DNA from 4 places in the Tepidibacter aestuarii genome. Region 4 is predicted to be linked to each of the others. Evidence: riboswitches for the same ligand, from Rfam matches in the RefSeq annotation. Region 4 holds a riboswitch; each other region holds the start of a gene.
What was found. A riboswitch is a leader RNA that binds a small molecule or an ion and turns the genes downstream of it on or off. The one in region 4 is predicted to bind lysine.

Region 1 (2,211 bases), 1.2 Mb from region 4:
GTCATCTATATATCCTTTCTTAAAAAGCCTTATAGCTGTATCTATCATACCTTTGTCAAATACTTCTATTTCAGGCTTTATATTAATCTCTTTCATTTTAATTGCAAACTCTTTAATCGTGTTTTCAGAATTTACAAATATATCGTCTCCTCCAAAATTACATGTTCCACAATCAAGTGTTGCCATTTCTGGATCCAAATATATAGGTTGAAGTCTTTCTTCATTACTCATACCAACTGCGCCACCAGTAGACGGTTGTATTATAACGTCTGGGCATCTATTTTTAATCTCATTTATACAAGCTCTAAATCTTTCTATATTTTGAGTTGGTTGTCCATTATCTTCTCTTACATGCAGATGTATTATACTGGCTCCAGCTTCATAAGCCCTTTGCGCTTCATCTCCTATCTCTTTAACAGTATACGGAACCGTAGGGTTATGAGCCTTTGTAACCTCTGCACCACATATAGCTGCAGTTATAATTAACTTATCCATATTTTACCTCCTTATCTTCTCTGCTTATCTTTTGGAACAACACAAGTTCCACTTGCTCTACACACAACTATAGGATCATCTAGTATATCTGCAGCAGAATCATTTATATCTGGTCTTTGAACTGCAACCTTTCTAGCTTCAAATATCATCTTTCTAGAAGAATTGCCTTCACTCACTATACGCCCATATGCCTCTATATAGTCACCCGCATAGACAGGTGCTAAAAACTCAACATTGTCATATGCTTTAAAAAGACCTTCATCTCCATCATTTCTAATCAAAAGTTCTGTAGCTACATCTCCAAATAGCTGAAGCATCTTTGCTCCATCAACTAAGTTTCCTCCATAATGTGCATCATGTAAGCTCATTCTAACTCTTATCAAAACATCCATAATTCATCCCCCTTTTTGTTTAAAAAATTTACTTTCTTTATAATTTACTTAGCGATAAAAAGCGTTGAAAATAATTATTTTCAACGCTTTAAAATAGTGCTAATTTACGCAATGAAAATCTTTATTCCCACCACATAAATAGCACATCATAATATAAATGACAGTTACAAAGCTATGCACTTTGTACCCAAGAACTCATTTAAGAACAAACAAATTCTTTCGGCAAGAAAACCATTCATCTTTAATATCAGAGGTTCTTCTCCTTAAAATTAAAAATTACCCTTTTTCCTGCGGCCTCTATTCATGCAAATAATTAAGTTTTTCCTTTACACTAATAAATATGATTAAATATCTATTTATATGCAAAAAAAATATGCTATCTAGAATCTAGATAGCATATTTTTGCTTAATTATTTGAACATGTTAGTTTTTCTTACACTTCTCCAATCTAAATCTCCTCTTTCAATAGCTTTTATAAATATCTCAGCACTTGCTAAGTTAGTAGCTACTGGAACATAATGTACATCGCACAACCTTATTAAAGCTTGTATATCTGGCTCATGAGGCTGAGACTCTAATGCATCTCTTAAAAATATAACTAAATCCATATCTTCTTCTGCAATTTTTGCACCGATTTGTTGGTCTCCTCCTAATGGCCCAGATAAAAATCTATTTACTTGAAGTCCAGATCCCTCTTGAATTCTAAGTCCTGTAGTTCCAGTAGCATACAAATTGTGTTTTTCTAATATATCTTTATATGCTATTGTAAAATTAACCATAGTTTCTTTTTTCCTGTCATGAGCTATTAAAGCTATATTCATATATATACACTTCCTTTAAAAGTTTATCTTTTTTCTTCTCATAGATACATTTAATACTATACCAAGAGCCATCATACTAGTAACCAAAGAACTCCCACCATAACTAACAAAAGGAAGAGTAACTCCAGTAACAGGCATAAGTCCTATAGCCATTCCTATATTTTGAATAATTTGATACAAGAACATAAATAATACGCCTATTGTTATTAAAGTTCCATAAAAATCCTTTGCATTCTTTGCTATTTTAAGTATTCTATTTAAAAACAAGGAAAACAACAGTGCTAATACAACTCCACCGATTAAGCCTAATTCTTCTCCTAATACAGCGAATATAAAATCTGTTTCCTGTACAGGAAGGAAATTATATTGATTTTGAGTTCCTTTAAAAAGACCTTTTCCAAATATCTTTCCAGATCCTATTGCTACCATAGACTGAATAACCTGATAATTTCCAGGGTATTTCGGATCCCCGGGATGTAAAAAAGCATCTATTCTAACTCTTT
Region 2 (2,211 bases), 360 kb from region 4:
AAGTGCAAATATCATAGATGGCAGTAAGAATTTAGGTATAGCACCAGATAATACTGATACTAAAAACTTAGCAGTTCCAAGCTCTTTTATAACACTACTTAAAGACCATGCAAGTAATAATATAACACCTGTTATAACTAGTGAATTCATTCCCTTTACCCACGTATCAATAGCTTCTGATACCTTGAATATTTTTTGACTAGTACCCATTATAATAGCTACTATACTTGCAAACAATGCACCCTGGAATAATACTATACTTGCATCAGATGCTCCAAAAGTTTCTCTAACAGCTGCAAATGAAACAGGTGAATTCTTTAATAATTCTATTAAAACAGTATCTTCTCCACCCATTATAGTATTGTATCCATTGTAGTAAAAACCAAGTAAAGATGCAAATATTAAAACTCCTATAGGAACTATAGCATTCCATACACTAAGCTTAATTCCTTCTTTAGGTTGAATCTCTTTACTTTCCTCTTCAAACTTAGCATCCATCTCATCACCTAAAACTTTTCCACTAGTTCTAGCTCTTCTCTCACACTTAAGCATCGGTCCAAATTCTCTTAAGAATATAGCAGTACAAACTATAAATATAAGAATTAATATATTGTAAAATCTATAAGGAATAGTAGATATAAATACAGAATAAGCATTTACCTGTTGACCTATACTTGCATAAGCATCCTTTATTAAACTTATTTCATAACCAATCCAAGTAGATATAATAGCAATACCAGCTATCGGAGCTGCAGTTGCATCTATTATAAATGATAATTTTTCTCTTGATATCTTCATTCTATCTGTTACAGGTCTCATTATAGGGCCTACTATAAGTGCATTTGCATAATCATCAAAAAATACTATAAGTCCTAAAATCCAAGTAAATAATTGAGCACTTCTAGGAGATTTAGCTCTTTTAGCAAGGCTCTCAGCTATAGCTTTAGCTCCTCCCATTCTAGTTATAAGTGCAATAAGTCCTCCTATAGTTAAACATTGAAGAATAATACCTGCATCCCAAGGGTCTGCTAAAGATGATAAAACCTTGTCTATTATAGATAAAAATCCATTAAATAATGCCATAAAAACATTAGAACCACTTAAACTAACCAAAAACGTTCCTGAAAATACTCCTAAAAACAAAGATAACACAACATTTTTAGTTACAAATGCTAAAACTATAGCAACTAAAGGTGGTAATAAAGTTAATAACCCAAACTTATCCGCATTAACTTGAGCTGGGTCTAGCTCTTCTGCAAATCCAAAGTTCATGCATAATGCAAACAACATAAAAGTTAAAATTAAAATAAATCCTCTTTTTCTCATTTTTACTCCTCCTAAAATTTAGATTACAAGCGAAATTTTTTGGAGAAGAGTCCATCAAAACAAAAAAACCTTGAGTCTTCACTCAAGGTTAAATAAGCATGTTTAAATTAATACCCTACAAATAGGGCTAATTGCCTACTTTCATTTGAATGATAGCTCCCCACAAATAAGTATTTGTGACAGTGTTGCATATATTATACGCAACCCCAACCCTACAACCTTAAAGCATCAGTTGTAAAGCTTCGGCATTATTTCCTTTCGTGCTTCTTCATAGTGCTTAACTCCAAAGCAGTACTATTAAACAATGCAACCTCTATCTTTTTTTTCGTTCACTTGTTATTTCATAATGATACAATACACTCTTAGTTTAGTCAACAACAAAATTTTAATTTTATATGAACTTTCTCAAATTTTCTAATGATTCTAAAGCTTTTTCTCTAGGTCTTACCTCTAATATATAAACCTTATCTTCAGCTCCTATATCCTCTATATACTTTGAAAAATCAAGCTTCCCATCTCCTACAACTTGATGATCACTTATATCATTTACATCATGGACATGAACAGTTTTAATTTTATCTATATTATTTTTGAAAAATTTTATTTCATCATACTTTTCAAAATAAGAATGACCTATATCCCATGTTAAAAATACATTTTTTTCATATATAATATCATCTAAAATTTCTTGGTACAATTTCTGAGTAAATTTTCCAGAATTTTCAACACAAAGTCTAATCTTGTCTTCACAATAATCACTCAAATCTATAAGAGAACTTTTCAAAATACTTTTATATTCTTCATGATATATATCATCTAAATAACATTTTTTATCTGTCAATGTAAAATAAGGAGTTGATCCTATGTGTATAGTTATTCTACTTG
Region 3 (2,211 bases), 1.1 Mb from region 4:
ATAGAATATCCATAAGCTCCTGTAGACATTATTGTCAACAAATCTCCCTCATTAACTTTAGGAAGATCGACATCCCTTATCAATATATCTCCACTTTCACAACACTTTCCACATACAGTAACTTTTTCAACAAATCTATCTTCAACCCTGTTAGTCAATGCAACCTCATACTCTGCCTTATAAAGAGCAGGTCTTATATTATCCGTCATTCCTCCATCTACAGATACATATTTTCTAACTCCTTTTATATTTTTTATAGCTCCAACCTCGTAAATAGTAACACCAGAATTAGCTATAATAGATCTTCCTGGTTCTATTATTATTCTTGGCATTTTTATATTCATATTGATCGCATTTGATTCTGTAGAATTTAATATAGTATCTGTATAATTTCTTATATCTGTTGGATTTGTATCTTCATTATAATAAACTCCAAATCCACCTCCTATATCAAATTCTTCTATAGTATAATTAAAAATTTCCTTAATCTCTTTTATTATATTCATCATAACATTAGATAAGTTTATGTAAGTCTCAACCTCACATATTTGAGACCCAACGTGACAATGAATACCTAAAAGATTTATATTTTTATATTCTAAACAGTTTCTAACAGCTCCTAAATAATCTTTTTCATTCATACTGAATCCAAATTTTGTATCTATAACACCAGTTTTTATATATTCATGTGTATTAGAATCAACACCTGGTGATATCCTAATCAACACATTTATTTTTTTATTTTTTTGACCCGCTATTTCATCTATCATTTTAAGTTCTGTAAAATTATCTACAACAAACCTTCCAACTCCATAATCAATTCCCATAACTATCTCATTTTTACTTTTGTTATTTCCATGGAAAATAATATTTTTCATAGGAAAGCCTGAGTATTTAGCTACATATAATTCTCCTCCAGATACTACATCTAAATAAGCACCTTCTTCTTTTAATATAGAACACATATATGGTGTTAAAAAAGCCTTGCCCGCATATGCTACTATATTTTTACCTGAACATTCAAAGTTTTGCTTGAATTTTCTTATGTTGTTTCTTACTAACTCTTCATCATATACATATAAAGGAGTTTTGAACTCTTTAGCTATATCAGATAACTTAAAATCATGTATATACATCTCATTTTCTTTAACATTGTAATTTCCAAATAACCTCATCTAAATCACACCCCTATTTTTTGAGTATAAATAAAAAACAGCCTAAGCACCCCAAAGGAATGCTCAAGCTGTTTTAATATACTCAAACAAAACCTCTGTAGCTCTCCATCGAAACCGATGACAGCTGCATACATATTTTGCATACAGCCAGAAAAATGACTTTGCATATCATTTATCTTCGGCCACAATTCCTTTCGTCTTACTTCAAAGCTTGCCAGCTCCATAAAACTAATATTAATTGCGGCTCCTCTACCTTAGGTTATTAATATTTTATTTTTTTAAAATTGTATCACAATTAAGTCACAATGTCCAACTTTTTTTATTTTACAACTATATTAACTAATTTTTTAGGAACAGCTATAACTTTAACTATTTCCTTGCCTTCAGTAAGTTCTTTTATTTTTTCATCTGCTAATGCCTTTTCTTGCATTTCTTCTCTTGTAACATTAGCACTTAAGTTTAACTTACCTCTAACCTTACCATTAATTTGAACAACAACTTCTATCTCATCCTTAACAAGAGCAGTTTCATCATACTCAGGCCATGATATTTCTGATGCACTTCCTTCTTTTCCTATAATACTCCAAAGTTGTTCTCCAACGTGTGGTGTAAATGGTGAGATTATAGTTACTATAGCTTCTATACCTTCTTTTAGTATACCTTCTTTTCTATTTTCATTTTCTTTATACTTGTACATCTCATTAACAAGCTCCATAAGAGCAGATATTGCAGTATTGAATCCAAATTTACCAGATATGTCATCAGTAACTTTTTTGATTGTAGAATGTATAACAAATCTAGCTTGTTTATCTTCTTTAGATAAATTTTCAAGATTAGTCTCTGCATTTACACAATCCTTTAACTCTTCTACTAATCTAAATACTCTATTTATAAATCTATAACATCCTTCTACACCTTGTTCAGACCAATCTAAATCTCTCTCAGGAGGTGCAGCAAATAATACGAATAATCTAGCAGTATCCGCTCCATATTTTTCAATTATCTCTAAAGGACTAACTACATTACCTTTAGACTT
Region 4 (2,211 bases):
ATACCTCCATCAACAAATATATACTCCTTACCTGAATATGTTTTTTTAGTTCCTCCTATTTTATAAAGTGTAGTTCCTGCATTAGCAACTATTGCTCGTCCTGGTTCTATCATTACCTTTGGAATTTTTACACCAATTTTTTGTGTTACGTCTTTTATTAGTAAAAGCATATTATTAAGACACTTTTTTATATCAATTTGATCATCTTCATCAGTATAGCGTACTCCAAACCCTCCACCTAAATTTAATTCTTCAGTAGTAAAATTACTCTTATCTTTTATTTCTTTTATAAATTCAAACATAGCTAAAACACTTGAATAAAATGACTGCTCCTCAAAAATTTGAGAACCTATATGACAATGAAATCCCTTTAAATTGACTCTATCACTCATTTGAAATTTATTTATTACAAAATGAATATCATCACTAAATATTGATTCACCAAACTTTGAATCATTTTTAGAAGTCTGAATATACTCATGGGTATATGCTTCTATTCCTGGATTTACTCTTAATAATACATCTATTTTTTTATCTAATTCTTCACATAAGCTCTCTAATAAGTCTAATTCTTGTCTATTATCTACTATTATTCTACCTACACCTGATTTAATAGCTAAAGTTAATTCTTCTTCTGTTTTGTTATTTCCATGCATATATATTTTATTTGGAGGAAAATTTGCTTTTAACGCAGTATATAGTTCTCCACCAGATACAACATCTAAACATAACCCTTCAGCTTTTATAATTTTACATATAGCTAAATTTAAAAATGCTTTAGAAGCATATATTACTTCAGTATTAATTCCTTTCAACGAAAAACTTTTATTAAATAATTTGCAATTATCCCTAACTAACTCTTCATCTACTACATATAGTGGAGTTCCATACTCTTTAGCTAAATCAACTACATCACAATTTCCTATTTCAAAATTTCCCATATCATTTATATTCATTGTTCCAAATAATTTCATTATAACGTCACCTCTCTTATATATGTTTTCATTTTTCATGCTTTTTTATAAATAAAAAAAACAGTCATGAGCAAAAGGTACTCATGACTGTTTTATACAAAATCAAAGTATATTTTATATAAAAACAATAATTCCTTTTGCCCCAATATGATAAGTCCTCCTTTAGAAAATTGGGCTATTTTCTAAAGACAGTACTATGCTTATTCAACATAGTCCCAATACATAAATTCTATGTATTTCGGCGGTTGGACCTTTCCAATCTATAACATTTATATGCTGTACTCTTTACAACCGCGGCCTCTATATCATATTGTTTATATTTTTTATTTTTAAATGTAATAATTCCTTGTATATAAAAAAGCAGTTATGAGCAAAAGGCACTCATAACTGCTTTATACAAAACTAAAATACTGTTTTATACAAAAACATCTATTCCTTTTGCCCCAACATGATAAGTCCTCCTTTAGAAAATTGGGCTATTTTCTAAAGACAGTACTATGTTTATTCAACATAGTCCCAATACATAGGATTTATTCATCTATGTATTTCGGCGGTTGGACCTTTCCTGTATATATCTATCATATGCAGTACTAATTGCAACCGCGGCCTCTATATCATATTGTTTATATTTTTTTTTATTTTCTGATTAATTGTTTAAAAGAATTCTAACAGATATTATACTGAGAGTCAACAATATTTTTAAAAATAAAGTTTTAAATTTTAGTATCATCAGAAATGAACCACTGAAAAAATGCATTTAATAAAGTTGTTAGAAGTAAATATGTCAGCTATTTAAGTAAAAGTGGAAACAAAAATAATTTATCAAAACTTGGGGACTATGATAAATAAATGTGTTATAATGTGCATAAAATAAATTAAGGTTATATTATACAAAAGGGCAGAAATAATTTACTTGTTCAAATAAAAAAATGAAAGGTGATATAATGAGGAAAAAAAGATATTTTCAAAATCACTATAAATATGATAAAAATAATAATACTTATTTAATACAAGTGTCTCTTGATGATTATGATGATGTATATGATGATTGGGACCCTTCACCTTTTAAGAAAAGAGATATTGAAGACGAATTTAATGATTTTGTAGTAAATTCATCAGAGGATATACCTTTAAGTTTCAATATCCAAATTATTCTTTATTTACCTGAGTCTAAAAAAGATCCAAAGAAAGAAGTAGCTTTATTATCAGCCTATAAAAATTATTACAGCTATGCACT

Region 1: linked by a shared signal. The riboswitch ahead of kal (3-aminobutyryl-CoA ammonia lyase) and the one ahead of lysA (diaminopimelate decarboxylase) in region 4 are both predicted to bind lysine.
Region 2: linked by a shared signal. The riboswitch ahead of M2214_RS04020 (Na+/H+ antiporter NhaC family protein) and the one ahead of lysA (diaminopimelate decarboxylase) in region 4 are both predicted to bind lysine.
Region 3: linked by a shared signal. The riboswitch ahead of lysA (diaminopimelate decarboxylase) and the one ahead of lysA (diaminopimelate decarboxylase) in region 4 are both predicted to bind lysine.

What each region holds. Positions count from the first base shown of each region.
Region 1 covers NZ_OW235315.1:2,363,709-2,365,919, forward strand. Annotated here, with positions in the region: gene kce (3-keto-5-aminohexanoate cleavage enzyme) at 1-495, opposite strand, end outside; gene kal (3-aminobutyryl-CoA ammonia lyase) at 507-887, opposite strand; lysine riboswitch at 1,019-1,195, opposite strand; gene mgsA (methylglyoxal synthase) at 1,298-1,708, opposite strand; gene rodA (rod shape-determining protein RodA) at 1,724-2,211, opposite strand, start outside.
Region 2 covers NZ_OW235315.1:844,094-846,304, reverse strand. Annotated here, with positions in the region: gene M2214_RS04020 (Na+/H+ antiporter NhaC family protein) at 1-1,326, opposite strand, end outside; lysine riboswitch at 1,472-1,650, opposite strand; gene M2214_RS04015 (sugar phosphate isomerase/epimerase family protein) at 1,718-2,211, opposite strand, start outside.
Region 3 covers NZ_OW235315.1:2,290,244-2,292,454, forward strand. Annotated here, with positions in the region: gene lysA (diaminopimelate decarboxylase) at 1-1,175, opposite strand, end outside; lysine riboswitch at 1,266-1,435, opposite strand; gene leuS (leucine--tRNA ligase) at 1,495-2,211, opposite strand, start outside.
Region 4 covers NZ_OW235315.1:1,208,264-1,210,474, reverse strand. Annotated here, with positions in the region: gene lysA (diaminopimelate decarboxylase) at 1-1,013, opposite strand, end outside; lysine riboswitch at 1,120-1,285, opposite strand; lysine riboswitch at 1,421-1,594, opposite strand; gene M2214_RS05840 (hypothetical protein) at 1,904-2,211, shown strand, end outside.